Regions from separate parts of the Arthrobacter sp. zg-Y1143 genome, predicted to be linked through region 1. Evidence: riboswitches for the same ligand, from Rfam matches in the RefSeq annotation. Region 1 holds a riboswitch; the other holds the start of a gene.
The links. Region 1 has a riboswitch for S-adenosylmethionine ahead of QNN98_RS03980 (hypothetical protein). Riboswitches for the same ligand answer to the same signal wherever they lie in the genome.
Positions count from the first base shown of each region.

Region 1 (15,337 bases):
TTCCCGACAGGAAACAGCGCATGAAGACTTCCCCCGCCAACTCCGCCGCCGTGAATCCCGCCGCCCTGGATCCCGCTTCCCTGGATCCCGAGGAGCGGATGAGCCGGGACGAACTGGAGGACCTGCAGCTGCGGCGCCTGCAGCAGACGCTGGCCTACGCCTACGAGCGGGTTCCGCTCTACCGGACCAAGTTCGACGACGCCGGCGTGCACCCCTCGGATTTGCGCGAGCTGGGCGACCTGCGGCTTTTCCCGTACACCACTAAGGAGGACCTGCGTTCAACGTACCCCTTCGGCATGTTCGCGGTACCGCAGCACCAGGTCTCGCGCATCCACGCGTCCTCGGGAACCACGGGGCGGCCCACGGTGGTCGGCTACACCTCCGGAGACCTGGACCGCTGGGCCGCCCTGGTGGCACGTTCGCTGCGTGCGTCCGGGGTGCGGCCGGGCGACAAGGTGCACAATGCGTACGGCTACGGGCTGTTTACCGGCGGGCTGGGCGCACACTTCGGAGCGGAGAAACTGGGCTGCACCGTCATACCGATCTCCGGCGGGCAGACCGAACGCCAGATCCAGCTGATTCTGGACTTCGAGCCGGACACCATCCTCTGCACCCCCACCTATCTGCTGGCGATCGCCGACGCGATGGCTGCCGCCGGCATTGATCCCCGGTCCACGTCGCTTCGAACCGCGGTACTGGGTGCCGAACCATGGACAGAGGAAATGCGGCATGAACTCGAAACCCTGATGGACCTGGATGCCTGCGACATTTACGGCCTCTCCGAGGTGATGGGCCCCGGCGTGGCCGGCGAGTGCGTGGAGAGCAAGGACGGTGCACACATCTGGGAGGACCACTTCCGCCCCGAGATCATCGATCCCTTTGATGACACCCGGGTGCACAACGACGGCGAGCCCGGGGAACTGGTCTTCACCTCCCTGACCAAGGAAGCGCTGCCGATCATCCGCTACCGGACCCATGACCTGACCCGACTGCTGCCCGGCACGGCGCGGCCGTCCATGCGCCGGATGGGCAGGATCACCGGCCGGAGCGACGACATGGTCATCCTGCGCGGTGTGAATCTCTTCCCCACCCAGGTCGAGGAAATCGCGCTGCGCCTGCCGGCCCTCAGCCCGCACTTCCAACTGGAAATCACGCGGCCGGAGCGGATGGATGAACTCACCGTGCGGATCGAGCGGCGGGAAGAGACCTCCGCACCGGAGGCCGCCACCGCCGCCGTCGAGTTGGCAGCGCAGATCAAGGTCCATGTCGGCTCCTCCTGCACGGTGGAGGTGGTGGAACCGGGCACGCTGGCACGCTCCAGCGGCAAGCTGCGCCGGATCTACGATCTGCGCCGGCAGCCCGGCGCCGCGCCGTCGTGATGAACGGCCCGACGCCGGTGCGCCCCGGCGTGGGAAAATGGCGCCATGCCTGATGCCGCCCCCGATCCCGCTGCTGCCCCCGATGCACCTGCTGCTGCCGTTCCCGGCCGCCGCGGCCGCCCCGGCTATGACCAGCAGAGTGTGCTGAACGTGGCCGTGGACGTGTTCAACCGGCACGGGTACGAAGCCACGTCCATGGGCATCCTCGCCGAGAACCTGGGCATCACCAAGTCAGCCATTTACCATCACGTCCCCTCCAAGGGCGAGCTGCTCCGCATGGCCCTCGACCATGCCCTGGACGGGCTGGAGGCGGTGCTGGATGACCCGCGGGCCTCCGACGGTGCGGCCGACGTCCGGCTCGAATTCGTGCTGCGCGGCACCATTGAGGTGCTGACCGAGCGGCTGCCGTTTGTGACCCTGCTGCTGCGCCTGCGCGGCAACACCGAGATTGAGCGCACCGCGCTGGCCCGCCGCCGCGAGTTCGACCACCGGGTGGCGGACCTGGTGGACGCGGCGCGGCGTGAAGGCTCGGTGCGCAGCGACATTGATCCGCGGACCACCACCCGGCTGCTTTTCGGCACCATCAACTCGATTGTCGAGTGGTATCGGCCGGGCGGTCCGCTGCCCGCGCAGAAGCTCGCGGACAACATCATCACCATGGTTTTCGACGGGCTGCATACCCGCCTGGGTCCAGGCTCGGCCTGATGGGGAAGCGCCGGCTGCTGTGGGCGGCCCTGGCAGTTGCAGGGCTCGTCCTGGCCGCTTACGGCGTGGTGGTGGTCAGCGACGTCCTGAGCCCGGACACCGTCTGCGACTGGGCAGTACGCCGCAGCAGCTGCCCGTAACCCAGCGTCCCCCGGCAGCTATTTGGCCACCAGGGTCAGCACGTCGTAGGTGGCTACCAGCTCATCGTCCTGGTTGGTGAGCACCGCGTCCCACGCCACTTCGCCGTAGTCGTCGGTCTCCCGCGGCGTGATTTTCTTGGCGGTCAGCGTGACCCGGATGGCGTCGCCCGCAGCCACCGGAGTGATGAAGCGCAGGTTCTCCAGCCCGTAGTTCGCCAGTACCGGACCGGGTGCCGGGTCCACGAACAGGCCCGCACCCCAGGACAGCAGCAGGTAGCCGTGCGCCACAATGCCCGGGAAAAACGGATTGGCCTCGGCCGCGGCCTGGTCGGTGTGGGCGTAGAACGTGTCGCCGGTGGTCTCGGCGAAGGCACTGATGTCCGCCAGGGTCACCGTGCGCAGCCCGGAGCGCACGGCGTCGCCCACCCGCAGCTCGCTCAGCGGCTTGCGGAAGGGATGGCCGGCGTCGAACCGCTGGTCCGCACCCGTGTGCCAGATGCTGGTGAGGGCGGTGAGCATGTTCGGCGAGCCCTGCACGGCGGTGCGCTGCATGTAATGCAGCACCGCGCGGATGCCGCCCAGCTCCTCTCCCCCGCCCGCCCGCCCGGGACCGCCGTGGACCAGGTGCGGCACCGGGGAGCCGTGGCCGGTGGAACTCGCCGCATCCTCCCGGTTCAGGATCAGCACCCGCCCATGGTGCCCGGCAATGCCGGCGAGCACTTCGGCGGCCACCTGCGGATCATTGGTGCAGACGGTGGCCACGAGCGACCCGCCCCCGCGGGCAGCCAGCCGAACGGCGTCGGCCACACTGTCATAGCCGACCACCGACGCAACGGGTCCGAAGGCCTCCACACTGTGCAGTGCGTCCGCGTCCTTGTTGTCCCAGGTCAGCAGCACCGGTTCCATAAAGGCGCCCGACGGCGCCGGGCCGGTACTGCCGTCGGCAAGTACGACGTCGGGTGCCTCCAGCGAGCCGAGCGCCAGCGTCCCGCCGGCGGCAAGCAGTTCACGGACGGCACCGCGGACACCGTCGAGCTGCTCGGTGGACGCCAGCGCCCCCATGGTCACCTGCGCGGCCCGTGGATCACCCAGCACCACCCGCTCCCGGATGCGGTCCGCGGCGGCGGCTACGACGTCGTCCACCAGTTCCCGCGGCACCAGGGCCCGGCGGATGCTGGTGCATTTCTGGCCGGCCTTGACCGTCACCTCGGTGACCAGCGATTCGATGTAGGCCTCGAACTCGGGTGTGCCGGGCACGGCGTCGGCTCCCAGGATGGCGGCATTGAGTGAATCCGTTTCGGCCGTGAAACGAACGCCTCCCACCGTCACATTGGGATGCGCACGCAGCTTTTCGGCGGTGGACGCCGAGCCGGTGAAGGAGACCAGGTCCCGGTAGTCCAGGTGGTCCAGCAGGTCCCGCGCCGGGCCGGAGATCAGCTGCAGCGACCCGGGAGGCAGGATCCCGGACTCCACGATCAGCCGCACGGCTGCGGCGGCCAGGTAGCCGGTGGGGGTGGCGGGTTTGACGATGCTCGGCAGCCCCGCGAGGAAGGCCGGCGCCAGTTTTTCCAGCAGGCCCCATACCGGGAAGTTGAAGGCGTTGATCTGCACGGCCGTGCCGGGCAGGCGGGTGTAGATGTGTTCGCCAAGGAAAGACCCGTCCCGGGACAGCCGTTCCGCTGCGCCGTCGGTGATGACCGTGGCGTTGGGCAGCTCGCGGCGCCCCTTGGACCCGTAGGCGAAGAGCACTCCGATGCCGCCGTCAATGTCCACCAGGGAGTCCTTGCGGGTGGCCCCGGAGCGGGCGGACACCTCGTACAGTTCCTCCCGGCGGGCGTTGAGGAAACCGGCCAGTTCCTTGAGCAGCAGGGCCCGCTGGTGGAAGGTGTACTTCCCCAGTTCGGCTTGGCCTGTGCTGCGGGCATGTTCGACGGCGGCAGCCGTGTCCAGTCCGTCCGTACTGACCCGGGCCAGCAGTTCGCCGGTGCTGGCATCCCGCACCTCGGTGCCCGCTCCGCCGTCGCCGGGAGACCACCAGGCGTCCCGGACGTAGCTGGGTACGTAGTCAACGTCGAGGGCTGTTGCCGTCATGGGAAAACCTTTCGCACGGGACGCGTCCTGCCGGGCACCGTTGCCCGGACCGCCGGGCACCGTAATGGCCGGCGATTACTGACCATACGGTCGGTATCTCGCCAGCGTAGCGCAGAGCGCGTTGCGCCACACCCCTCCGGGCAGCATTCCGGCCGCTCATGCTGCCCGGGTTGTCGATGGAAAACCTGCCGCCAGGGAACCGGATACGGGATTGGCGATTGCCGCATGCCCTGCGCTGGGAAAGACTGTCCGCCTTGGAGCCGTTGATTCCGCTGCCCGAAGGAGTGCAAAGATGAGCCCTCGCCCAGGTCTTTACCGCCGTTCACCCGGTGTCCCTTTCCGCAGTCCGTTCCGCCTCCCGTTCCGCCGTTCATTCCGCGGCGGGAGGCTCGGTGTCCTGGCCCTGGCTGCGGCGGCGCTCCTAGCCGGCGGTGCGTCGTCCGCCGCGGCAGACGGTCCGGCAGGCGGCTCCCCGGGCAACTTCGGCGGGGACTCCGTGCAGCACCGGGGCGGAGACGGCCACGGGCATGGCTGGGGCCACGGCGGCGGGCATGGTGGCGGGCACGGCTGGGGCCGCGACGTCGACTATGTGGCCTTCGGAGACTCCTATGCCGCCGGCTACGGCGGCGGTCCCGTGCTGGATGCCTGCGGCCGCACGGAACAGGGCTATCCCGCGCTGCTGGACGCCCGGCGGCGCGTGGATCTGGAAGCCGATGCCACCTGCGCCGGCGCCACCACCCTGACCACCCCGGCTGACGCACCGGTGGACCTGCCCGAACAGATCAGCAACGCGGCGGCCAGCGGCACGCTCAACGACCGGACCGACGTCGTGACCGTGACCATCGGCGGCAACGACGTCCGGTTCGGCACCGTGGTGGCCGCCTGCGCCGGGACCCAACTTCCGGCCACCTGCGCACCGGCCATCGAGCAGGCCAGCACCTACGCCTCGACGGTCCTGGCTCCCCAGCTGGCGGCGGAATTCGCCCGGATAGCCGAGGCAGCCCCGCGCGCCACCCTGGTGGTCACCGGATACCCGCACCTGTTCGAAACCGGTGCGCCGGGCCCGCTCAGCGCGGAGGCGCAGGCCCTGTTCAACGCCGGAACCGACGCCCTGAATGCGGTCATCGCCGGACAGGTTCCCGAGGACGGCGTCTTTGTGGACGTGGTGGACGAATTCGCCGGACACGGAGTGGGATCCGCCGATTCCTGGATTCGCTTCGAAGGCGGCCCGTTCGACCTGCATCCCACCGAGACCGGTTACCGGGACGGCTACACCGCGGCCATCCTGGCGGATGCCGGCAGCGAATTCCGGACCGGGTGCCGGGGCCGCGGCTAGTCTTCGCAGCTAGCTGCCCAGCACGTCCGCCAGGTCGAACTTCACGGGTTCCTCCAGCTGGGCGTAGGTGCAGGACTCCGGCGAGCGGTCAGGCCGCCAGCGCACGAAGCTCGCCACATGCCGGAACCGATTCCCTTCCATGTGGTCGTACTTCACCTCCACCACCCGCTCCGGACGCAGCGGCACAAAGGAGAGGTCCTTCTTGCCGCTCCAGCGGCTGCCTTCCGAGTTGCGGGGCGTGCGGGTGCCGGCCTCCTGCTCCTCCGACGCCCAGGGGTGCCCTTCTTCGCCCGCCACCAGCGGCTGGAGCTCCTGGAACAGCTCCCGGCGCCGGTCCATGGAGAAGGCTCCGGCAACGCCCACGTTGGTGAGCTCGCCGTCGTCGTTGTAAATGCCCAGCAGCAGCGAACCGATGAGGTCCGGGCCGGACTTGTGCACCCGGTAGCCGGCCAGCACGCAGTCAGCGGTGCGCTCATGCTTGAGCTTGGCCATGGTGCGCTTGTTCGGGGCATACGCAGCATCCAGCGGCTTGGCAACCACTCCGTCCAGCCCGGCACCTTCGAACCGGTCAAACCAGTCCCGCGCCTGCTCCGGATCATCCGTTGCGGCGGTGACGGACACCGGTGCCTGCGCCGTTTTCAGCGCCTGGACCAGGGCCTCGCGGCGTTCGGCGAACGGTTTGTCCGTGTAATCCGTGTCGCCCAGGGCCAGCAGGTCGAAGGCCACGAACCGGACCGGGGTCTGCTGCGCAAGCAGTTTCACGCGGCTGGCGGCCGGGTGGATACGCTGCTGCAGCAGCTCGAAGTCCAACCGTTTACCGTCCGGCGCCACCATCACAATTTCCCCGTCCACCACGCACCGCTCGGGCAGGTTGGCCTTGAGTGCCGCCACCAGTTCGGGGAAGTAGCGCGTCATCGGCTTCTCGTTGCGGGAGCCGATCTCGACGTCGTCGCCGTCCCGGAAAATGATGGACCGGAACCCGTCCCATTTGGGCTCGTAGAGGTACTCGCCTTCGGGCAGGGAGCTGGCGGCTTTGGCCAGCATGGGCGCAATGGGAGGCATCACCGGAAGTTGCATGTGCCCATTCTTATCCGATTGCGGCCCGTTCCCCCAGCCCCGCGGTGAACGCGGTGAGCAAATCCCGGCCCTGTTCCCAGTAGCCGACGCCGCTCTTTTCGTTGATGTGCGCCAGCTCGCCGGCATTGATGAATGGCAGTTTCCAGGCCGCTGCAATGACCTCTGCCGCCGGCAGCGCGCAGTACGGGTCGCTCTCACTGGCGATCAGCAGGCCCGGAACAGGCAGTTCCTGCAAGCGCGGGTTCCGGAACGTCCCGGCCGGCTGCGGGAAGGAGGCGGCTACGGGATCCGGCGGGCTGACCAGGAAGACCCCGCGGGCGCCGACGGGGTTGCGCAGCAGCCATTCCGCCGCGGCCAGGCAGCCCAGGCTGTGCGCCACGAGCACGGTGTTCCCGTGCTGTGCCCCGGCGGCTTTGTCCAGCGCGGACATCCAGTCCTCCAGCTCCGGCTCGTCCCACGACGACGGCGCGATGCGGGTGACGTCGGGCAGGTCGGCTTCCCACCGGCTCTGCCACTGCTCCGGCGGTGAGCCCTGATAGCCCGGGACCAAGGTGATGTGCACTGTTCCTGCTTCCTTCCGCTGCGTTTCCACGTGCCCGGCCCGGAAGTCCGGGGAGGACGGGAATACGGCCGAACCTTACGGCGCTGAGGCTGATATGAAACGAATAGGGTTCCTGTCCTTCGGACATTACCGGAATGCGCTCGGCTCACGGACCCCCAGCGCACGTGACGCATTGCTGCAGCAGGTGGAGCTGGCCGTCGCAGCCGAGGAAATCGGCGTCGACGGCGCGTACCTGCGGGTGCACCACTTCGCCCCGCAGTTCTCCGCCCCCTTCCCGATGCTCGCAGCCATGGCCGCGCGGACCAGCAGGATTGAGCTGGGCACCGGCGTGATCGACATGCGCTATATGAATCCGCTTTCAATGGCCGAGGATGCCGCGGCCACGGACCTGATCAGCGGAGGCAGGCTGCAGCTGGGCATCAGCCGGGGATCCCCCGAGCCGGCCCTGCGCGGATATGAGTCCTTCGGTTACGTGCCGGGGCCGGAATCCACCGACGCCGACATGGCCCGGCAGCACACCGAAGTGTTCCGGGCCGCGATTGCCGGTGCCGGCGTCGCCCAGGCGGATCCGGCCATGACCGGCAGCACCGGAGCCATGCCCATCGATCCGCTGTCCCCCGGCCTGCCCGAGCGCATCTGGTGGGGATCCGGCACCCGGGCCACAGCCAAGTGGACGGGCGAGCAGGGCATGAACCTGATGAGCTCCACCCTGCTGACCGAGGACACCGGTGTCCCGTTCGACCAGCTGCAGGCCGAGCAGATTGCCGTGTACCGGCAGGCCTGGGCCGACGCCGGCCACCAGGGCACCCCGCGGGTCTCCGTCAGCCGCAGCATCATCCCATTGGTCACCGGGGAGGACCGGCATTATTTCGGGCTCCGTGCGCAGGCCGAGGGACGGGACCAGGTGGGCCATCTCGACGGCGGTTTGGCGCGGTTCGGCAAGAGCTACATCGGCGAACCGGATGTCATCGCTGCTGAACTGGCCGCCGACGCCGCCGTGCAGGAAGCCGATACCGTGCTGATTACCGTACCGAACCAGCTGGGCGTGGACTACAACGCGCAGCTGCTGGAAAGCGTCGTGAAGCTGGTGGCGCCGGGGGCCGGCTGGCGGTAAGTTTCCCGCGCCTGCGTCACTCCGACACTGGCCCTGGCACCTACGGGGCCTGGCTCCGGCGGCAACGAAATTCCCCGCTCGCAGAGCTCGCGGGGAATATTAAAGCCGCCTCCGCCAGGCCCCTTCGTTGTGTCCGGTACCTACTGCGCTCGATGCGGCTTCCCTTTGGTACGCGGCCGGGGCTTTCGGCGCGCGCAGTTACACTTTGGAGGCTGCCGGACATTAACAGGGCATGAGTGTACAAAGCTTCCGGAAGGAACAACGGGACGTGGACAGGGAGAAGTGTTTCCTGGCCGCCCACGCCGCCGGACATGACCGCATCTACCGCTACTTCCGGCGTCGAACCGAAAACGCCGCCACCGCCGAGGATCTGTGTGCCGAGGTCTTCCGGATCGCCTGGGAAAAGACCGGGCAAGAGGAAAGCCTTTCGGTCATGGTGCTGTTCGGGATCGCGAAAAACGTCCTCCGCAACCATGACCGGTCCGCCTCCCGGTCCGTGAACCTCCTCGGAGCCCTCCAGCTTGAACGCGACCACGAGCGGAACGACGACGACTCCCGTATCCACGAAGCGCTCGCCCGGCTCGGGCCCGATGACCGGGAGGTCCTCCTCCTGACGTACTGGGACGGTTTCAGTTCCAGCGAAGTCTCGGACCTGCTCGACACCAGTGCCACCGCCGTCAGGATGCGCCTGCACCGGGCACGCAAGGCGCTCGGCCGCCTGCTGGACACGGAATCACTTTCAGAGGGAGCGAAACGATGAGCCATACCAATAAGCCCGGCGGCCTTGACCGCGCACTTGCATCCGCTGACCCCGCACGTTGGGTTCACGAGACGGAGCTGGCCGGCAGCCGCGCCAGGTCGCTGGCCGTGATGGACGCCCCGCAGGCGGCACAAAGCACCTCGCCCTCCCGCCTGCACGCTGTTCCTCCGCTAAACGCCCGCCGCGCCGGAGGCCCGAGGACCACGGCGCCCCGCGCCCGACGCCGTCTCTTGCTTGCATCCGCCGCTGCAGCTCTGCTGGTGGGAGGCATAGTGGTGGCCGACGTCGTCCGGCCCGGCAGTCCCGGCGCCACCGCTGAGGCAGCAGAAGTCCTGAACGCCGCGGCTGACGCCACTATCCGCACCTCTGATCCCTTGGTGGGGCCCGGCCAGTACCTGAAGATCGACACAACCGAGCTGACCTGGGGCGGCAAGCAGATGGCCGACGGCAGCGACCTTTCCTGGCAGGAAACCGTCAGCGATCAGCTCTACATACCGGCAGACAGGAACGGTGAATGGGTCTGGGACCGCGGAGAGCGGATTCCCCTCGAGTCCTCGTCCGACGCCGCCAAGAAGGCGGCCGCCGAGATCGCCCAGCTGCCGCCGAAGGGCGGGGTGCCGAACCCGACGGTCGGAATCCAGCGCGGCCCGGGCGGAGCTTTCTACGGGCAGGCGCCGATGGTCATCATCGGCACCTCCCTCGACGAAGCCGGAAGCCTGCCCCGGGATCCCCGGGAACTGCTGGACCTCATTTACGAGCGCACCGAGGGAGCCGGCAAAACGCCGGAAACCGAGGCCTTTGTAACCATCGCTGACGGTTTGCGCACCGGGGCCGTCCCCGCCGACCTGCGCGCAACCATGTATCGGGCCGCTGCACTGATCCCCGGCGTGGTCATAAGCGACAAGCAGGCAACAGTGGACGGTAGGACAGGCATCGCCATCGGAATCCCCCACCCAGGAGGAACGTCGCGGACCGACATCATCATCGATCCTGACTCGGGACTCGTCATCGGCGAACAGGACGTACTGCTGCAGGACTTCCCCAACGCTCCTGCCGGCACCGTTCAGGCATGGACTTCGATTAGAACCTCCGTGGTGGATTCCGCCCCGTAGGGCTCTCCTTTCCGCCGCCTTTCGGGGCGGCGCACCGGGCCGCGGGCCGGGTCGGGCGGTGCGGCACCAGGGCCGGCCGGGCCGGGTAGGGCGGTGCGGCACCAGGGCACCGAACAGGCCGGGTCAGGCGGTGCGGCACCAAGGCCGGCCGGGCCGGGTCGGGCGGTGCGGCACCAGGGCACCGGACGGGCCGGGTAGGGCGGTGCGGCACCAGGCCACCGGACGGGCCGAGTCAGGCGCGGTGCGGCACCAGGGCACCGGACGGGCCGAGTCAGGCGCGGTGCGGCACCAGGGCACCGGACGGGCCGAGTCAGGCGCGGTGCGGCACCAGGGCACCGGACGGGCCGGGTTAGGCGGCTTTAATAACTTTCGCGAGCTCTGCGAGCGGAAGTTTTCGTTGCCGCCGTTCCGGCCCGCCCGGCGCCCCGCCCGGCCCCCCCCCGGCGCCCGGCCCGGGACCCGAGAACAAGAGCCCCTGTCGAAATGTCGGCGCCCTCCGCTACAGTAGTTTTCAGCTTCACGAGATGTGGCCTTCGCCCGGTTCGCCGGGCATAAAAGCTCCGACTGGCCCCACACCAACCCCACTGTTCGGCGGGTGGTTCGGATGACGAAGCGGCCTGCTTCATCCGCTGCAGGCAAGGACAACCTGAAAAGGAACCCACTGTGAGCATTTCCAGTGTCAGCAACTCCGGCTTCAACAACCCCGACTTCAGCAGTTCCTCCCCGAGCAACTGCACCGGTTTCGCTCCGGGCCACAACATCCATTGGATCCACGGCCGCCGGCTTCAGGGCTGGGAGCACTGGGCCGACGTCGACGTCACCGCGGATCCGCAGCTGGACCTCATCTACCTGGTTATCGACGGCCAGCAGCAGTTGATGTGGTTCCACAATGTCGGTGCGGTCGCAACCGCATTGGAAGCCGCCGTCGACACGCCCCAGTGGTGCCAGCGGTATTCCACGCTGATGGTGCCCGGCGGGTTTGGCTCCGAAGCCCGGAGCTCTTTTTTCTACTTGGCCCGGCCGGAGCGGGTGCTGCCGTGCAACGGCTCTCCGGTCCGGGCACCCGAAAGTGAGCGGCTCGAGAAGCCCGGCTCCTAGCTTGCGGACGGTAGCTGGCCGCAATTCAGTGCCGACGGTGGCGCTGCCCTCCTAGGCTCTGGGCCATGACGAACATACAGATCTGCGTAGACTGCACCGATGCCCACGCTCAGGCCGATTGGTGGGCGGAAACCTTGGGCTGGACGTTGGAGCCCACGGACCAGGGCTTCATCTCGTCCTTGCTGGACCAGGGCTTCGCAAAACCCGAGGACGTGATTGAGCACAACGGTGTCCGGGTCTGGCGTGACGGCGCAGCTATCTGCCCTGCCGATCAGGTGGGACAGGAGGACCGGCTGCGCATCCTGTTCCAGCCCGTCCCCGAGCCCAAGACCGTCAAGGATCGAATCCACCTGGATGTGCGGCTGGAGGGCAGGGACAAGGACGAAGCCCGGGCCGCATTGGAAGGTCGAGGTGCATCCTTCCTGTACGAGGCCAGTCAGGGCCCGCACTCCTGGTACACGATGGCCGATCCCGAGGGCAACGAGTTCTGCATCAGCTGACGCGCACCTGCTCTTCCAGCTTCTGTACAGCTGATGCGGCGTGGAAGGGCCAATACCCGCATCAGCTGTGCAGAGGGCGTCCGCGGATCCTCTAAAACAGCCGTGAGACCCTACTGCTGCAGCAGCTCCGGCGGCACGGCGTAGATGATCACCACGCTAAGCAGGTTCTTCGCGGCATGCACCCCGTAGGACAGCATGAAGTTGTTCCCGGCCCAGACGTACATGCCCACCAGCACGGCGCCGGTGGCCAGATAGGGCATGAGTACCGGCAGGGACAGCGACTCCTTGCCCACAATGTGGATGGAGGCGAACAGCAGGACCGACAGGATGCAGCAAGCCCAGGTGTTCCAGTAGCGGCTGAGCTTGCCGATCAGCAGGTGGCGGAAAATGTACTCCTCCACGAAGGGCGCCAGCACCACCACCAGGGGCACCACAAGCCAGGGCGACATCTGCGTAACCAGGCCCTGCACGGCCTCCTGGTTCACGGCGGTCTCCGCCTCGCCGGTGATGATCAGGCCCACCATGGAAGCGATGATGGTCAGGATCACGCCGATCGGAATCAGCGCCGCTGAAAGGACCGGCCGGGTAGCGAGGATCCTTGCTTCCCGTGCCACATAGGCCCGGGCTGCGATGAGGGCCAGGACGCCGCCCACCGCGTAGAAGGCCAGGTTGATCACATATGCGGCCACCAGCGGATCCGGGATCAGCGCGGACAGGCCCGGAATGTCGATCGGCACAAAGCTGAGCAACAGCAGGAACAGGACGTAGTAGCCCGCCGCCACGGCATCACTGCGGGTGAAGCGGTACGCCAGCCAGGGGATTTGCGCCGGCGGGCGGCCGGACGGGGCCCGGTATTCGTTAGCTGTCATCAGTTAAGGATAGGAGCCCGAAGCGGCACCGGGCAGCCTGCTCCCCCTAGTTCAGCTCCGCGATCACCGGGGGCATGGCCTCCAGCAGCTCGCGCGCCAGGAAACTGAGCGGGCCGCGCGACGCCGAGAGCCGGTCCCCCGACACGGCGTGCAGGTAGGTGCCCCAGCATGCGGCCTGCTCCGGCGTGGCACCGCGGGCCAGGAAACCGCCCACCGCACCGGCCAGGACATCACCGGAACCGGACGTACCCAGGCCGGGATTCCCGGCGGGCACTTCCCAGCTGGAGCCGTCCGGTGCCGTGACGAGGTTCTGTGCGGTGACTACGGCCGAATACTTGCTGGCCACCTCGGCCGAGGCTTCGGCCAGGTCAAGGGACTCCTCGTCCGCGTCTTCATCCCCCAGCAGGTGCAGGATCTCGGTGCGGTTAGGGGTCAGGACCAGCCGTCCGGCCAGTGCCTCCGCGAGCTTCGGCTGGCCGGGCAGCACACCCAGCGCGTAGGCATCCAGCACCACCTGGGTCTTCTCCCCCAACAGCGGCACCACGGACTGCAGCAGGGCCGCAGTCTGTTCGGCGTCGGCCATTCCCGGGCCAATCACCACCGCAGCTGCAGACTCCAGGTCCGCAGCGAGAAGTCCGCCGGCAGCACCGCCGTCTATGCCGCCGTCGGCTTCCGCGAGTCCCACCACGCCGGATTCGGGAATGGCAACGGCTACGGCCACGGCAACGGAGTCCGCCACGCCCATGGTCAGCCGGCCGGCGCCCACGCGCAGGCCCGCAAGGCCGGTCAGCATCACGGCTCCGGGGGTGCGGCGTTCGCCGCCGATTACCACTACGGTGCCGCGCTCCTCCTTCCCGGCAGTGTCGGTGGAGAGCTGCCAGTCGCGCAGCAGTGCGGGGGTAACGAGTTTAGCGGGGGTGGACGTCATGCTCATCTCCAGAGTGTTCGGTGACGGGTGCTCCGCTGTCCTGCAGGTGGAGCACACTGTTGAAGGTGTGCGCTTTCCACGGTCCGGTTCCGGACGGCCGCACCAGGCGGGTGACCGAGCCGTTGCGAACGCTGTTGGCCGCAGCGAGATCCAGCAGTTCCTGCTCGCTCAGCCGTTCGCAGATGTAGCGGATCAGCATAATCACTGCGTCGTGGCAGACCACTGCCACCCGCTTGCCGTCCTCCTCGTCGTCGAGGTCGCGGAAGACGGAACGCAACCGCAGGGCGACGTCGGCCCAGGACTCCCCGCCCGGCGGCCGGTACACGAATTTCCCCAGCCAGGCCCGGCGCTCGGCTTCCTCCGGGTAGCGGGCGGCGACGCCGGCGCTGGTCAGCAGGTCCAACACGCCCAGTTCACGGTCGCGGAGGCGTTCGTCGAGGCGCATCGGCCCGGCGAGTCCAGGCAGTCCGGCCAGTTCTGCGGTCTGCTGTGCGCGCAGGTACGGCGAGCACCACACCGAATCCGGCAAGTCCCCGGCAGGCAGCTCGGCGAACCAGCGGCCCAGCGCCGCGGCCTGCTCCTCGCCGTCGGGACTGAGCGGGACGTCCGGGTCCCGCCAGGCAATGTCAATACGTTCGGCACCAACACGTCCGGCGCGGGTGGCGGCTACGTTGCCCGCGCTCTCACCGTGGCGGATCAGGATCAGTTCGGTTGCACCCATGCACCCGACTGTACGCCCGCCGCCGGCCGGACACCGGTTTTCAGGTACGCGTCCGTTCATCCACCCGCCCGCCGTTGCGCACCGTAAAGGTCAGCAGGAACGCGACGGCGGCAAAAGCGGCCAGCAGCAGCAGCCCCACAAAGTAACTGCGGCTTTCCGGATCATAGGTGGCCCCCATAACCAGTGGCGGGAAGTATCCGCCAAGCCCGCCGGCGGCGGCAATGATCCCGCCAATGGTGCCGACGTCCTGCGCCGGGGCGGCACGCCCTACCCACGCAAACACGCCGCCGGTGCCCAGCCCCAGGAAAAGCGCCATCAGGATGAACGCGGTACCGTACACCCGTTCCTCCTCCGGCCGCAGCGCCACGATCACGGCCAGCACCACCGTTCCGGCGAGGGAGGCCAGGGTGACCAGCTTCGGCCCCACCTTGTCCGCCATAGTCCCGCCAATGGGCCGGGCAATGACGGCGGCCACCGCAAACCCGGCGGTCCGGGTCCCGGCCGCGGTTGCGTCATAGTCGTACACGTTGCCCAGATACGTGGGCAGGTAGTTCGAGAACGCCACGAAAGCCCCGAACACCACCCCGTACAGGAAGCACAGCTGCCAGGTGACCCGCAGCGTGAAGGCGTGGGTGATCTTGGGCAGCACCGGTTCCGTGGGGGCGGACCAGGCCGGGGACTCGCGCAGGACCAGCCAGCTGATCACGGCCATGACGGCCACCACGACGGCGATGGTGATGTGCGCGCCCATGTAGCCGACGGCGTCGACCAGCCTTGGGGTAAAGAAGGCGGACACCGCGGTGCCCACCATCCCGGCGCCGAAAACACCGGTGGCGAAACCCTTTCGGCTGCGGTCATACCAGGCCGAGCAGAACGGGATACCGATGGCGAACACCGTCCCGGCAATGCCCAGGAAGAAGGCGATGACCACCAGGAACGGGAAGT
Region 1 covers NZ_JASKLW010000003.1:82,349-97,685, reverse strand. Annotated here, with positions in the region: gene QNN98_RS04035 (hotdog fold thioesterase) at 1-24, shown strand, start outside; gene paaK (phenylacetate--CoA ligase PaaK) at 21-1,379, shown strand; gene QNN98_RS04025 (TetR/AcrR family transcriptional regulator) at 1,425-2,084, shown strand; gene QNN98_RS04020 (hypothetical protein) at 2,084-2,224, shown strand; gene paaZ (phenylacetic acid degradation bifunctional protein PaaZ) at 2,243-4,315, opposite strand; gene QNN98_RS04010 (SGNH/GDSL hydrolase family protein) at 4,608-5,651, shown strand; gene QNN98_RS04005 (ATP-dependent DNA ligase) at 5,661-6,728, opposite strand; gene QNN98_RS04000 (RBBP9/YdeN family alpha/beta hydrolase) at 6,739-7,290, opposite strand; gene QNN98_RS03995 (LLM class flavin-dependent oxidoreductase) at 7,385-8,404, shown strand; gene QNN98_RS03990 (RNA polymerase sigma factor) at 8,637-9,164, shown strand; gene QNN98_RS03985 (CU044_5270 family protein) at 9,161-10,276, shown strand; SAM riboswitch class IV at 10,792-10,924, shown strand; gene QNN98_RS03980 (hypothetical protein) at 10,940-11,374, shown strand; gene QNN98_RS03975 (VOC family protein) at 11,440-11,874, shown strand; gene QNN98_RS03970 (CPBP family intramembrane glutamic endopeptidase) at 11,985-12,743, opposite strand; gene QNN98_RS03965 (NAD(P)H-hydrate dehydratase) at 12,790-13,677, opposite strand; gene QNN98_RS03960 (histidine phosphatase family protein) at 13,652-14,392, opposite strand; gene QNN98_RS03955 (MFS transporter) at 14,433-15,337, opposite strand, start outside.

Region 2 (15,337 bases), on a different contig from region 1:
CGGCGTACGGGCAGGCAGCATCAACCACAACGCCAGCACCGTGCAGCTGGCCGTGCCGGGGCTGCCGTTCGGCGGTGCCGGGGCCAGCGGAACCGGCGCGTACCACGGCAAGTACTCCTTCGATACGTTCAGCCAGCTGCGCCCGGTCTTCAGCAAGGGCACCCTGCTGGATACGCTCCGGTTCGCGTACCCGCCGTACAACGGAGTGAAGAAACAGATCCTGCGCCGGCTGCTCTAGCGCCCGTTAACGGCAAAAGGGCGGACCTCCTGGTCCGCCCTTTTGCCGTTAACGCGGTATCGCTAGGAGATGACGCCGTCCACAATGGCCTTGGCTTCAGCCTGCACCTGGTGCAGGTGCTCCAAGCCCTTGAAGGACTCGGCATAGATTTTGTATACGTCCTCCGTGCCGGAGGGGCGTGCGGCGAACCAGGCGTTTTCCGTGGTCACTTTCAGTCCGCCAATGGGTGCGCCGTTGCCGGGAGCTTCAGTCAGGCGGGCAGTGATTTCCTCGCCGGCCAGGGTGGTGGCCGTGACGTCCGACGGCGAGAGCTTGGCCAGCGCCGCCTTCTGCTCCCGGGTGGCCGGGGCATCCACGCGGGCATACTCCGGGTCGCCGAACCTGTTGGTCAGTTCGCGGTACCGCTGGGACGGGGTCTTGCCGGTCACTGCGGTCATTTCCGAGGCGAGCAGGGCCAGCAGGAGACCGTCCTTGTCGGTGCTCCACGGGCTGGCATCCAGGCGCAGGAAGGAAGCGCCGGCGGATTCCTCGCCGCCGAAAGCGGTCTCGCCGGAGAGCAGGCCCGGGACAAACCACTTGAAGCCCACGGGAACCTCCATCAGCACCCGGCCCAGGTCCGCCGTCACGCGGTCGATCATGGAGGAGGACACCAGGGTCTTGCCCACCATGGCGTCTGCGCTCCAGCCTGAGCGGTTGCGGTAGAGGTAGTCGATGGCCGTGGCCAGGTAGTGGTTCGGGTTCATCAGCCCGCCGTCGGGGGTGACAATGCCGTGCCGGTCGGCGTCGGCGTCGTTGCCCGTGGCTATGTCGTATTCGTCGGCGCGGGCAATCAGGGAGGCCATGGCGTACGGGGAGGAGCAGTCCATGCGGATCTTCTCGTCCCAGTCCAGGGTCATGAATGCCCACTGCGGATCCACGTTGGGGTTCACTACGGTCAGGTTCAGCTGGTGCTGCTCCGCAATGGCGCCCCAGTAGTCCACAGAAGCACCGCCCAGCGGATCGGCGCCGATGTGCAGGCCGGCGCTGCGGATCGCATCCAGGTTCAGCACCGAGGGGAGGTCTTCGACGTAGTTCTGCAGGAAGTCGTACGTGCCCACGGAATCGGCCAGGCGTGCTTCGCCCAGCGGAATGCGCTTCACTCCGTTCAGGCCGGCTTCCAGCAGTTCGTTGGCGCGGTCGGCAATCCAGTTGGTGATGTCCGAACCGGCCGGCCCGCCCGTGGGCGGGTTGTACTTGAAGCCGCCGTCAGCGGGGGGATTGTGCGAGGGCGTCACCACAATGCCGTCGGACTGGTCCGTCCGTGAGGCGTTGTACTTCAGGATGGCGTGGCTGACGGCCGGGGTGGGGGTGAAGCCGTTCCGTGCATCAATGAGCACGTTCACGCCGTTGGCCGCCAGGACCTCCAATGCGGTGTTCTGCGCCGGTTCGGACAGGGCATGGGTATCTTTGCCCATGAACAGGGGTCCGGTGATGCCCGCAGAACGGCGGTACTCAACGATCGCCTGCGTGATGGCGGCAATATGCTGCTCGTTGAAGGCGCCGTTCAGCGATGATCCCCGGTGCCCGGAAGTACCGAACGCAACGCGCTGCGCCACGTTCGAAGGATCCGGTGCGACGTCGTAATAGGCGTCCAACAGCGCGGTGAGATCTACAAGGTCGGATGGTTCAGCGGGTTTTCCTGCACGATTAGACATACCCCTAAGCATGCCAAAGAAACGGCAGGTGCGGCAGACGCCCGCCTACGTGTAAAGCTGCCCGTCCGGCCGTATGCTCGATCGGACAGCCGCGAGGGCGCGGCGGAGAGGGGCACACCATGGCGGCCAGTGCGGTACCGGCGCAGCTTCAGCCCGGAATGCGCCGCGGCACCCGGGCAGCCATGGCGGTCCTGAACATCATCTACGTATGCGCCGCCCCGGTTTTCTGGTTTTTTTGGAGCCAGCGCCGGCAGTTCGAACTCCCGGCCTGGGCCGAGCAGGCCGCCGGATTCGCCGCCGGTGTCCTGCCGGTCCTGGTGTTCCTGGCGGCTTGGCTGAGCGCAGCGGTCCTGTTTAGCCGGGGCCTGCGCCAAGACGGCGGCCGCGCCTTTAACGCCCTGGGCGGCCTGGGCCTGCTGGCGGCGGCCAGCGGAATGCTGGCGCTGGCCGCCGCCGGGCTGGACAGCTAGGAAGCCCTCACTTGTCGTTGTGCTTGTCGGGTCACCATAGACGGCTGCTGGCCAGCCGCGCACCTTCGCCGAGGGCTTCGAGCTTGGCCGCCGCGATCTGCGGGTGCACGCGGCCGCCCAGCCCGCAGTCCGTAGACGCAATCACGTTTTCGCGGCCGACCAGCCGGGCGAAGCGCTCAATCCGGTCCGCCACCAACTCCGGATGCTCCACTACGTTCGTGGCATGGGAGACGACGCCGGGAATGATCACCTTGCCGCCCGGCAGCTTGGTGTCTTCCCAGACCCGCCATTCGTGCTCGTGCCGTACGTTGCCGGCTTCGAAGCTGTAACCGCCGGCGTTGATCTTCAGCAGGGTGTCCGCCAGGTGCCGGAACTCGATGTCCGTTGTGTGCGGTCCGTGCCAGGAGCCCCAGCACAGGTGGAAGCGGATCTGCTCCTCGGGAAGGCCGCGCAGTGCGTAATTCAGGGCCTCAACCCGGATTTCGGTGAAGCGCAGGTAGTCCTCGACGGACGGCTCGGGATTGATCTGGTCCCAGTTCTCCGCAATGGAGGGATCGTCGATCTGCACAATCAGGCCGGCGTCGATAATCGCCTTGTATTCCTCCCGCATCGCGTCCGCGCAGGCGTAGATGAACTCCTCCTCGGTGGCGTAGTACTCGTTGGCGATGCGTGAACAGGAACCGGGGGAAAGCGAGGCGAGGAAACCTTCCTCCAGCCCCGCTGCCGCAAGCCCTGACTTGAGGTTTCGGATGTCGCCGGCAACGGCGTCGTACCCGGTGTATTCCACCTTGCCGGTGACCTTCGGGAAGACCTTCTGGGCGCCGGTGGTGATGCCCGACGACGGGTCGGTGTAGGCCTCGCGGAAGCGCCCGCGGTCGCGGCGGTCACCGAAGCTGGTGAGTACCGGTTTTCCCGGCTCGGAACGGACGGGCTCCATCTCCCAGATGCCGGTCTCCGCCACGGTCAGGCCGCTGAGCCGGGCAAAGGAATAGGACCACCAGGCCCCGTAGTCCACCTCCGCGGACATCGCGTGCCCGTACTCGCCGTCGTTGGGGATGTCGATGCCGGCCCGCTGCTGGCGCAGCACCAGGTCGGCGACGGCGTCGCTGAGCAGTTCGGCATAGCCCCCGGTGTCGGAGGGTTCCGCGTCCCGGGCTGCGTTGGCCGCGAGGAGTTCGGGGGTGCGGGGCAGGGAACCGGCATGGGTGGCCAGGATACGGTCGGTGCTTTTGCGCATGGAAATAATCCTTGGGATTCACGTGCTCTTGCCTGCACCGGATGCCTGGAAAAGGCGGTGCAGGCCGCTTCGTCATCCGAACCACCCGCGAAGCATGGGGTTGGTGCACGGCCAAGTCGGAGCTTGGCGGCCGTGTCTCCTGAAGCTGGTGCCCATCCTAACCACGACGCCGGGCGCAGGCCAAGCATGTGACGGCAGGCAAAAAGAACGGCGGCCCCGGGGTTGCCCGGTGCCGCCGTCCTGGTGGAACTGAAACTGTTGTGCCGGTTAGCGCACGCCGCTCATCAGCTTCTTGATGGCCGGGGTCGCCGCTGCCAGGGCGATGCCCAGGACAATGGCGGTTCCGCCGCTGAACAGGAAGTAGCTGACCTCGGTTTCGGGGTCGTAGAACTGTGCCAGCCAGCCGGCCAGCGTGGTGCCCAGTGAGACCGAAAGGAAGAACAGCGCCACCATCTGGGTCCGGAAAATTTCCGGCGCCAGCTTGGTTGCCACGGACAGGCCGATCGGGGAGATAAACAGCTCCGCGAAGGTGAACAGCAGCAGGATGCCGACGATCGCCAGCAGCGGGGTGCTGTTGGGGCCGCCGCCCGAGAACGGGATGAAGGCCAGGAAGGCCAGGCCCATTACGGCAAGTCCCAGGGAGAACTTCAGCGGCGAGGACGGCTGCCGGTCGCCCAGCTTGGTCCAGACCGCGGCGAAGACGGCCGCGAAGATGATGATGAAGATCGGGTTGATGGACTGCACCCAGGCCGCCGGCATGGTGAAGCCGAAGATGGACCGGTCCAGCGAGGTGTCCGCGTACAGCGCCACCACGGTGAACTGCTGCTGGAACAGGGCCCAGAAAGCGGCGCTGGCGATGAACAGCGGCATGAAGGAGTACACGCGGCGGCGTTCGACGGCGCCCACCTTCGGGCTGCGCAGGATGATCACGAAGTATGCGACCGAGGCAAGGATGGCCACGGTCGCCATGACCACTGCGAGGTTCTCCGCCTTGAGCAGGCCGAAGACCACGGCCAGGGCAACGATGACCACAACGCCGGCGGCAACGCCGCCCATGGTGGCGTACTTGCGGCGCGGCAGCGGGTTGGTCACCTGGTGGGCAGCCTCGGGCAGGTACTTGCGGGTCAGGCCGTACTGGACGAGGCCGATGGCCATGCCAATGGCAGCCAGGCCGAAGCCGTAGTGGAAGCCGAGCTTCACCTGGAGCAGGCCGGTGAGGAGGGGGCCGACCAGGGCGCCGAGGTTGATGCCCATGTAGAAGAGGGAGAAACCGGCGTCGCGCCGTTCATCCTTTTCGTCGTACAGGGTCCCCACCAGCGAAGTGGCGTTGGCTTTGACGCCGCCGGAACCCAGGGCAATCAGGATCAGGCCGGCGGCCAGTCCCACTGCGCCCGGGAGCACGGCCAGCGAAATGTGGCCGAGCACAACAATCGCGGCGGAGTAGAAGAGCACGCGTTCGGATCCGAGGACCCGGTCCGCAAGCCACGCACCAATGATGGTGGACAGGTACACACCACCGCCGTATGCGCCCACCAGCGAGGTGGCGATGGCTTTGTCGATGCCAAGGCCGCCCTCGGTGACGCTGTAGTACATGTAGTACAGCAGGATGCCCTGCATGCCGTAGAACGAGAAGCGTTCCCACAACTCGACACTGAAAAGATTGGCCAACATCCGGGGATGGCCGAAGAAGGTTTTACGCGCTTCTTGGACGCCTGGGTTACTGGGGGTATGGCTCACGGATTAATGGTCCCACTCCCCGCGGGGGTAAGCGCCGGGAAAACCGGCGTATTCCGCCCCGAACCGGGCAGGTTTCCCTTGGCCATGTGCTGAAGGTCACCCGTTTGCAGGTCGATTTCCGCGAGATTACGTGCAATAGGGCCCCCGTTACGCCCGGATTTTGCGCAAACCCGGGCGCTGCCTACAAGCAGCCGGAATTCCGGGGGAGTGTGCAGGGTTGCCACCGGTATGCCCACCCGCGTCCCCCTCTCGATCCTTGACCGCGCCAACTCACGGCTGGGCTTTTCCGAGGCCCATGCCCTGCAGGCAGTCCTCGAGCGTGCCGAAGCCGCTGAAGCGCTTGGGTACCGGCGCTTCTGGGTGGCCGAACACCATGCCGTGGCCGGTATTGCCGGTTCAGCACCGGCGGTGCTGATGGCCGCCCTTGCCGCCCGGACCAGCAGCATCCGCATCGGTTCCGGCGGCATCATGCTGCCCAACCATCCGCCGCTGCTGGTCGCCGAGCAGGCCGCCACCCTGTCCGCCCTCTACCCGGACCGCATTGACCTGGGGCTGGGCCGTTCGGTGGGTTTCACGCAGGCGGTGCGGCGGGCACTAAAGGCAGGAAAGGCTGAGGCCGAACGGTTCGAAGCGGACCTGGCGGAACTGCTGGCCTACCTCGACGGCACGGCACCGATCACGGCGCGGCCGCGGGACTCCGGCCAAACCCCGGTTTTTGTGCTGGCCACCGGAGCCGGTGCCGATATCGCTGCGCGTGCGGGCCTGGGCCTGGTCTTCGGCGGGCCGGGCCTGTTCCGAAACAACCCCGGGCAGGTGCTGGAACGGTACCGGACATCCTTCCGCCCCTCGGACCGGTTCCCGCGCCCCTACGTGCTGGCCGCGGTGAACGTGGCGGTTGCCGGCACGGAAAGGGCCGCCGCTGAACTGCTCCTCCCCGAGGCCGCGGCCCTGGCCGATTCACGTACCAAGGGTGTGTTCCCCGCCCTGGCCGGGAGCGGCAGCGCTGCGGAAGGCCCGGAACGCCGGCAGGAACTTATCCGGGAATCACTGGCCAATTCCATCCACGGCACCCCGGACCAGGTCCGCGAGAGGCTGGGCGGGCTCGTGGCCGCAACCGGTGCCGATGAACTCCTGGCCACCGGGGGAGCCTACGACCTCGCGGGCCAACGGGAGTCCGACCGGCTGCTCGCCGGCCTGTTCACGGATTAGCGGCCCCGCCTGGATGGGGAACCGGGGTCAGTAGCCAAGCTGCGCGGCGACGGCGAGCAGGTCGGCTTCGGCCCCCGGACGGCCGATGAGCTGGATACCCATCGGCAGTCCGGCCTCCGTGTTGTACACGGGAACGGAGATGGCGGGAAGTCCGCACACATTAACCATGGACGTGAACGGCGAGTAGAGGCACTGCCGTACATAGTCTTCCTCCCCGCCGCCGTCCGTGTACCAGCCGATGGGCCGCGGCGTCATGCCCAGGGACGGCGTGAGGATCATGTCATAGGCACCGAACTGCCGGATGGTGTCGGTTTCGAAGGTGCGCAGGATGTCAATGGCCGTGACCAGGTCCGCGGCGCTTCGGCCCAGTGCCCGCTGCCGCTTGGACGCTGCAATGCCGGTGAGTTCCGATTCGGCCCCCGGCTCCAGCACAGCCGTAGCCAGGAACGCCGTCCACACCGCCTCGAACGCATCCGGATACCGTTCGTCGTAGCGCAGGTCCGTGTCCACCAGGTCGTGGCCTGCCGCAGTTAGCGCGGCCGACCCGGCGTCGAGCGCCTGAAGCGCCTCGGGATCAAGGCGGATCTCCAGCCTGGACTCGAAGGGTGAGCGGGTGCTGACGCCTATCCGGAATGTGCCTTCGGCCCGCTGCGCAGCGGCCAGGAAGCCGTCCGTGGACGGCGGTGCGCTGGTGGCGCGGTGGTTCGGCCCGGCAACCATGGCGTCCAGCAGCAGTCCGGCGTCGGCCGCGGTTCGGGCCAGTGGACCGGCCACCACAAACTGGCCCAAATCCTGCTGGGCGGAGCCGGAGGGGACCCTGCCGCGGTTGGGCTTAAGCCCTACCAGCCCGGTGGCGGCGGCGGGGATGCGTACCGAACCGCCGCCGTCGGTGCCCGGTGCGAAGGGAATCAGCCCGGCAGCTACGGCCGCTGCGCTGCCACCGGAGGATCCGCCGGGGCTCAACCGCAGATCCCGCGGGTTCCGCGCCGGCGGGCCCACCAGGTTTTCGCTGTAGCTGCTCAGCCCGAATTCCGGCACCTGGGTTTTGCCGAGGCTGATGGCTCCGGCCCGGCGCAGTACGGCCGGGAGCGGGCCGTCGGTGTCCGCCGTCCACGGCTTCAACGCGGCGCTGCCCATGGTGGTACGGACGCCGGCGACATCGGTCAGGTCTTTGTGGGCCAGCGGCATGCCGTGCAGCATGCCCAGCTTTTCTCCCCGGGCGCGCCGCGCATCAGCGGCCCGCGCCTCGGCCACGGCAAGCTCAGGGGTGGGCGTGAGGAAGGCGCCCAGCGCGGGGTTGAGCTCTTCGATCCGCTGCAGGTAGTGGGTGGTCACCTCTTCGGCGCCGAGCCGGCCGGCTGCCAGTTCATCCCGCAGCTCGACGGCGGTCATCTCGTGGGGAGCGGGCAATTTGTACCTCCGGTGCATGGGACCTGGACGTTTATTTCTTCGGGCCGCGTCCCACTATAGGCTGGACAAAACGAACGCCGCGGCCCCGGAAGCCCGGGTGCGGCGGCGGCGCGGAACAACCCGGTTCAACAGTGAGGGCAGCAATGAGTGAGATGCAGAGCGTATCCGTAGACAGCATTCCGGCGGGCGCAAAAATCCTCGATGTGCGGGAGGACTATGAATGGGAGGCCGGTCACGTGGACGGCGCCGTCCATATCCCGCTGGACCAGCTGCCCGAAAGCCTTGACAGCCTGGACCCCGACCAGGATCTGGCCGTTATCTGCCGCACCGGCGGCCGCAGCGCCCGCGCCACTGCGTGGTTGGACGCACAGGGCTACTCGGCCGTTAACGTCAACGGCGGAATGGGCGCCTGGCTGGAAGCGGGCAAGCCCATGGTTTCGGACAATGGCCAGGAGCCGACAGTTCGATGACGCACACGGCGCACGCCCAAGCTGCTCCGCACCATTCCGGCCCGTCGGGCGAGACCGTGGTGTACACCTATCTCGGCCCGGAAGGAACGTTCACGGAAGCGGCCCTGCTGCAGGTGCCCGGCGCGAAGGATGCCGTCCGTGTTCCGTCCGCCAGCGTGAACACCGCATTGGAAATGGTCCGCTCCGGGCAGGCCAATGCCGCCGTGGTTCCGATCGAGAACTCGGTGGAGGGCGGCGTCAGCGCCACCCTCGATGCGCTTTCGGCCGGCGCCACTCTGCGGATCCTGCGCGAAATCCTGGTACCTATTACCTTTGTGCTGGCAGCCCGGCCGGGAGTGGCGCTTGAGGATGTCCGCACCGTGTCCACCCACTCGCATGCCTGGGCCCAGTGCCGCGAATGGGCAGCGGCGAATATTCCCGAAGCGGAATATCTCCCTGCGTCCTCCACCGCCGCAGCCGCCGTGGAACTTAGCGGCGCGGAGCCCTCCTTCGACGCTGCTATCTGCGCGCCGCTGGTCGCCGAACGGCTGGGGCTGACGGTGCTGCGGGAAGACATCGGAGACGTGCGCGACGCCGTGACCCGGTTCGTGATGATCAGCCAGCCTGGCCTGCTGCCCGAGCCCACCGGATCGGACAAGACCACCCTGGTGATCCCGCTGCCGGAGGACCACCCGGGTGCCCTGATGGAAATCCTGGAGCAGTTCTCCACCCGCGGGGTGAACCTGAGCCGGATCGAGTCCCGCCCCACCGGCATGTTCCTCGGCGACTACTTCTTCAGCATTGACGCCGACGGGCACGTGGCCGATGCCCGGATGGCGGATGCGTTGAAGGGCCTGCATCGGATCAGCCCGGAAATGCGTTTCCTCGGCTCCTACCCCCGGGCGGACCGCCGGGAGCCCGAGGTCTCCCGGCACACCAGCGACGAAGCTTTCCGGGACGCGGATATTTGGCTCGAATCCCTGCTGAACGGATACTAGGGCTGGAAGCATGCCGCGGCCGGACCGGCAGCGGCGCCGGGTGAAAGGGAAGCACCATGGCTCGACTGAGGCGCAGCAACTGCGAGCATCCCGGCTACTCCCGGCGGCGCTGGGGAAAAGGCTTCAGCTACCGGGACATCCGCGGCGGGGTGATCACTGACCGGCAAGTGCTGGCACGCATCCGTTCGCTGGCGATCCCGCCGGCGTGGACCAGCGTCTGGATCAGCCCCTACGCCAACGGCCACATCCAGGCCACCGGCACCGACGGGGCCGGGCGGAAGCAGTACATCTACCATCCGCACTGGCGGGAAATGAAGGACCGGGAAAAGTTCGACCGCGCCTTGGCCTTTGCGCAGTCCCTTCCGCCGGCCCGCCGCCTGATTACCAAGCATTTGCGTGCCGAAGGGGTGGGTCCCGAACGCGCCCTCGCCGCCGCGCTGCGCATTGTCGACGCCGGTGCCCTGCGGGTGGGCGGCACCCGGTATGCCGAGGCCAACGGTTCCTACGGCACGACCACCCTGCGCATTGAGCACGTGAATCTGGCCGGCACCGAGGTCCGCTTCGATTTCCCGGGCAAGAGCGGCCAGGAATGGCACACGTCCATCAATGACGAGGACCTCGCCGCAGCGCTGGAGCCCATGCTCGCGCGGCCCGGCGCCGACACGGCCCTGGCCTACATCGGTTCGGACGGCAGCTGGCACAGTGTGGACGCCGCAGCGCTGAACGCTTTCCTGAAGGAAGTAACCGGCGGGGATTTCAGCGCCAAGGACTTCCGCACCTGGCAGGCCACGGTAGTTGCCGCAATGTCCCTGGCCCGGCTTGCGCCCGAAGCCGTCACCAAACGGGCCAAGCTGAAGGCCGTGGCTGCAACCGCCCGGGACGTCGCGGACCACCTGGGCAACACGCCGGCTATCGCCCGCAAGTCCTACATTGATCCCCGCGTGGTGGACCGGTTCTTTGACGGCGACGTCATCCCGGTTACCGGGTTTTCGGCGTCGGAGACTGCGGTGCGCCTGATGCTCGAGGATTAACCGGGTTTCCGCAGCGCCCGGCAATAAGTATGCTGATGGAAGGCGCGCGCAGTATTGGCGCACTGGACAACCACCCCAAGAAGGAAGGTGCCGGCATGAGCGAGTACCCCAATGAAGAAGAACAGCTCAAGGACCCGAAGCCCAGCGGTGTTTCCACCAATGATGACAACTACCGCGGCGATGTCGGCGACCAGGGCAACGACATCCGCTTTGCCGAGGAAGAGGCACTGATCCGGGAACAGTCCTCCGGATCCTCCCTGCCTAAGGAAGAAGGCGAGTACACCGACGCCGACGGCGCCCGGACGGACCGCAACCGCGAAGGCGGCTACACCGATTCCGAGGGAACCCAGGACGGGAAGTAGTCCGTCCCGGTTCCTCCGCCGGCATCAACTCCGGTAACAACGGGGCCGCATCCGAAAGGGTGCGGCCCCGTTGCATATTCCCTGGCTAGGCCGTTGCGGCGGCGTTGCTGCGGTTCTTCGGTACAGGCAGCGCGGGGGCCTGCGGTACCCGCACGAGCAAGGCCCCGGGATCCACCTGGACGGTGATGGACGTGGCCGCCCCGGTCAGGTCCCCGTCGAGCTGGGTCTGCGTGGGTTCGGCCACCGACACGGTCACTTTCCGGGCCCGGTGGTGGTGGATGACCGGCAGATCCTTGGGGTAGCGCGTCATCACCTTGCCGGCCACCCAGGCCCAGCCCAGGACGCTGCGCGGACTCATGATGATGATGTCCAGCAACCCGTCATCCACCACGGCATCCGGGATGAAGTCGATTCCAGCCGGCAGCCGTCCGGTATTGGCCACCAGCACGCTGTGCACTTTCTGCGAATGGACCGGGGCGTCGTCAATGCTGATGTTCATGCGGGTGCGGCGCCCCGGCAGCAGGCGCACACCGGCTTCGCTGTAGGCCAGCCAGCCGACCCGCTTTTTCAGCTCGTCGCGCGTCGCGGCAATGACTTCGGCATCCAAGCCGATGCCGCCCATCACCAGGAAAGCGTTGCGGGAGGCCGTTCCGGCGGTTGAATCCTCCAGTTCGATGGTGGCCATGTCGATCCGGCGGGTATCCCCGTGCAGTGCGTTGCGGACATTGCCCGTCAGGTCGGCCACCGAAATGTCGAGGTTCCGCGCCAGCAGGTTGCCGGTGCCCAGCGGCACCAGCCCCAGCGAAGCGTTGGAATGCGCCGCGGCCCGGGAGACCTCGCGGATGGTGCCGTCCCCGCCTGCCGCCACAACGACGTCGGCACCGGCTTCCAGTGCCTGCACCGCCTGCAGGTAGCCGGGAGAATCCACGGTGGTCTCCAGGATCAGGGGAGCGTCCCAGCCGGCCAGCTCGCAGGCCGCTTCCAGCAGTGCCCGGGCCTCGTCTGCCTGCGCCTTGATCGGGTTAATGACCATCGCCACCCGCTGGTGGGCTGCCCCGCGCGGGGCGAAGACAGCCGCCTCGGCCGCAAGCCGCCGTCGGCTTCGCTTTGCAATTGCAAGGATGGCCCAGGTTGCCGCGGAGGCCAGCAGGGCCGCGAACAGCACAAGGAGGAGGGTAATTTCTACGGGCATGATGCTTCCCAGAATAGTCCCCGCCCGGCGAACCAAAGGCCCGGCCGCTTTTCGGTACTCTTGAGACGTGATCGATGTAAATGAGCTCCGCGAAAACCCCGAAAAATTCCGAGCCTCGCAGCGCGCCCGGCTGGCCGACGAGAGCATTGTGGACGCGATCATTTCCGCCGACGCTGCCCGCCGTGACGCCCGGACCCGCTACGAAACCCTGCGCGCCGAGCAGAACGCCTTCGGCAAGCGCGTGGCGCAGGCCAAGGGCGAGGAAAAGCAGGCCTTGCTGGCCGAGGTGAAGGAACTGGCCGCAGCCGTCAAGGCTGCCGGCGCCGAAGCCGACACCATCCAGGCCGAATCCGATGCCCTCCTGCGCCGGATCCCGAACCTGGTGTCCGACGGCGTTCCCACCGGCGGCGAAGACGACTTCGAGGTTGTCAAGACGGTCGGCACGCCGCGGAACTTCGAGGCCGAGGGTTTTGCGCCCCGCGACCACCTGGAACTGGGCGAGATGCTGGGCGCCATCGACATGGAGCGCGGCGCCAAGGTCTCCGGCTCCCGCTTCTACTTCCTGCGCGGCGTCGGAGCCCGCCTGGAACTGGCCCTGCTGAACATGGCCATGGACCAGGCCGTGAAGGCCGGCTTCGTTCCCATGATCACCCCCACCCTGGTCCGCCCCGAAACCATGCAGGGCACCGGCTTCGACGTGGCCCACGACGCCGAGATCTACCGCCTGGCTGAAGACGACCTGTACCTGGTGGGCACGTCCGAGGTGCCGCTGGCCGGCTACCACGCCGATGAAATCCTTGAGCTCGACGGCGGCCCTGTCCGTTACGCCGGCTGGTCCTCCTGCTACCGCCGGGAAGCCGGCTCGCACGGCAAGGACACCCGCGGCATTATCCGCGTCCACCAGTTCAACAAAGTGGAAATGTTCGTCTACACCCGCCCCGAGGATGCTGCCGAAGAGCACAAGCGGCTGCTCGCCTGGGAAGAGGAAATGCTGGCCAAGGTGGAACTGCCGTACCGGGTCATCGACACGGCCGCGGGTGATCTGGGCATGTCCGCCGCCCGGAAGTTCGACTGCGAAGCCTGGGTTCCCACCCAGAACGCGTACCGCGAGCTGACCTCAACCTCCAACTGCACCACGTTCCAGGCCCGGCGCCTGAACATCCGCGAACGCCAGGCCGAAGGCAAGGGAACCCGCGCCGTCGCTACCCTGAACGGAACGCTGGCCACCACCCGCTGGATTGTGGCCATCCTGGAGCACCACCAGAACCCGGACGGCTCCGTCAACGTGCCTGCTGCGCTGCAGCCCTACCTTGGCGGCTTGGAAGTCCTGCCGGTTCTGTAAGGGGTCTTCTGTGCGGCCTGAGAACCGCGCGTGGTCTGCGTCCTAGCCGCCTTTGCCCGGAATCTGCTTAGATAAAACGATGACAACTCTGAGTACTGCTGGCATCGAAGACCAGCAAATTCCTGACAAAAGACACCTTGTTGCACTGGACGTTGACGGGACCCTCGTGGACCACGACGGACACATGTCCCCGGGCGTGCGCCGTGCCGCGCGGGACGCCATCGCCGCCGGGCACCACTTGGTCATTGCCACCGGACGGTCCTACGGGGCGGCCCTGCCCATCCTTGAGCTGCTTGGACTGACCGAGGGCTACTGCGTCTGCTCCAACGGCGCCGTGACCCTGCGCCTGGATCCGGCGCTGGAGGACGGCTACGAAGTGGTGGACCGCGTGGTGTTCGATCCGAAACCTGCGCTGGCCGCGCTGCGCGACAAACTCCCCACGGCCAAGTTCGCCCTGGAAGATGCGGAGGGGCGTTTCCTGTCCACTGAACGCTTCCAGGACGCGAGTTTCGGGGCCGAAGCCCACGCCGTGGATTTCGAGTCCCTGCTGGATGCCCGCGCTGTGCGCGTGGTGGTTTTCAGCACCGACAGCACGGCGGAGCAGTTTGGCTCCGCAGTGGCTTCAATCGGCTTGCACGGGGTGACGTATTCCGTGGGCTGGACGGCGTGGCTGGATATCGCCGCCGCCGGCGTTACCAAGGCCAGCGCGCTGGAGCAGGTCCGCTCCCGGCTTGAGGTGGATCCCGCCCTGACCGTTGCCCTTGGCGACGGGCGGAATGACATTGAGATGCTGGGCTGGGCCGGGCGCGGGGTCGCCATGGGCCAGGCGCCGGACGAAGTGCTCGCTGTGGCTGCCGAGGTAACCGGGACGGTTTACGAAGACGGCGCCGCGAGCGTGCTCAACAGTGTGCTGGAACGCGGCGTCTAGTCCGCTCAGGCACGGTAGGGCAGCACGGCCGGCGGCAGCGACGCCGGGCCGTAGGCCAGTCCCAGCAACCGGGCGGCCGCGGGGCGCGTGGCCCATTCCTCGTTCCAATGCGAGCGGACCACCGCCTTGCTCACCGCCTGGGCGGTGATGCCCAGTTCCTGGGCCACGAATTTCTGCTGCCCGCGGGCGCCGGGGGTCATCAGGTCCAGTACCTTCCATTCCGCTTCGGTCCGTGCCGCCACGATCAGGCCCAGCAGCCGGAGCACCGCTTCGGCTTCTGCGGCCAGTTCCGCGTCCGGTCCCTCGACGGCCAGCGGAACCCGGTCGCCGCTGCGCTGGGCCCGTTCTACGGCGCGCCGGGCATAAACCAGTCCGTAGCCGCGGGCGTCCGTGAGGTCGGCGGGCAATGGAACATGCAGTTCCCCGACGCCGATGCCCACATGCCAGCGGCGTTCCCTAACTGCGGACAGCGCGGCAGCCACCGCCGCGGACGCGTCGTTCAGCACCCCGGAAGCCTCGTCGCCCACTGTGCGCTGGAAGGGGAGGGCCGCTGGCAGGTGCCGCAGTGAGCGGATCAGCTGCGGGACCAGGTCCCCTGCCTCGCGGGAGTCCCGCTGGTTGATGGTCAGCACAAAATGCATGGCATCAGCATCGCAGACCCCGTGCATAAACAACCGAATGCGGTTGCGGCGCGCCCAAGCCGTGCCGCTGTCTGCCGGACTTCCCACGCTTCGTTACAGATGGGGCTGGCGGGGTCCCATCAGCCCCATCCGTACCGGAGCGTGGGAAGTTTCGTTCTTGCAGCCGGCCCGGAGGAACCGGACGCGGGTAGAGTCTGCCGCATGACCAGCACCCCGCCGGAGCACACCCCGCCGGAGCGCACCGGACCGAACCGCCCCGGACCGAACCGCCCACCGCTGCTGCCCCTGCTGTTTGCCTGTGGGGTCATCCTGTTGGGCCTCTGGGCGGCGTGGTTGACTTCGAGCTGGGTGGTCCTTGCGGTTGCGGTTGCCGTGGCCCTTTTCCCTGCACGGACCCAT
Region 2 covers NZ_JASKLW010000001.1:115,357-130,693, reverse strand. Annotated here, with positions in the region: gene QNN98_RS00720 (aldehyde dehydrogenase family protein) at 1-238, shown strand, start outside; gene pgm (phosphoglucomutase (alpha-D-glucose-1,6-bisphosphate-dependent)) at 301-1,932, opposite strand; gene QNN98_RS00710 (hypothetical protein) at 2,052-2,402, shown strand; gene QNN98_RS00705 (cobalamin-independent methionine synthase II family protein) at 2,434-3,639, opposite strand; SAM riboswitch class IV at 3,659-3,784, opposite strand; gene QNN98_RS00700 (peptide MFS transporter) at 3,907-5,310, opposite strand; gene QNN98_RS00695 (MsnO8 family LLM class oxidoreductase) at 5,605-6,585, shown strand; gene QNN98_RS00690 (amidase) at 6,613-7,995, opposite strand; gene QNN98_RS00685 (rhodanese-like domain-containing protein) at 8,139-8,465, shown strand; gene pheA (prephenate dehydratase) at 8,462-9,442, shown strand; gene QNN98_RS00675 (DNA topoisomerase IB) at 9,499-10,473, shown strand; gene QNN98_RS00670 (hypothetical protein) at 10,509-10,835, shown strand; gene QNN98_RS00665 (diacylglycerol/lipid kinase family protein) at 10,921-12,027, opposite strand; gene serS (serine--tRNA ligase) at 12,095-13,369, shown strand; gene QNN98_RS00655 (HAD family hydrolase) at 13,449-14,297, shown strand; gene QNN98_RS00650 (hypothetical protein) at 14,303-14,938, opposite strand; gene QNN98_RS00645 (hypothetical protein) at 15,140-15,337, shown strand, end outside.
Region 2: linked by a shared signal. The riboswitch ahead of QNN98_RS00705 (cobalamin-independent methionine synthase II family protein) and the one ahead of QNN98_RS03980 (hypothetical protein) in region 1 are both predicted to bind S-adenosylmethionine.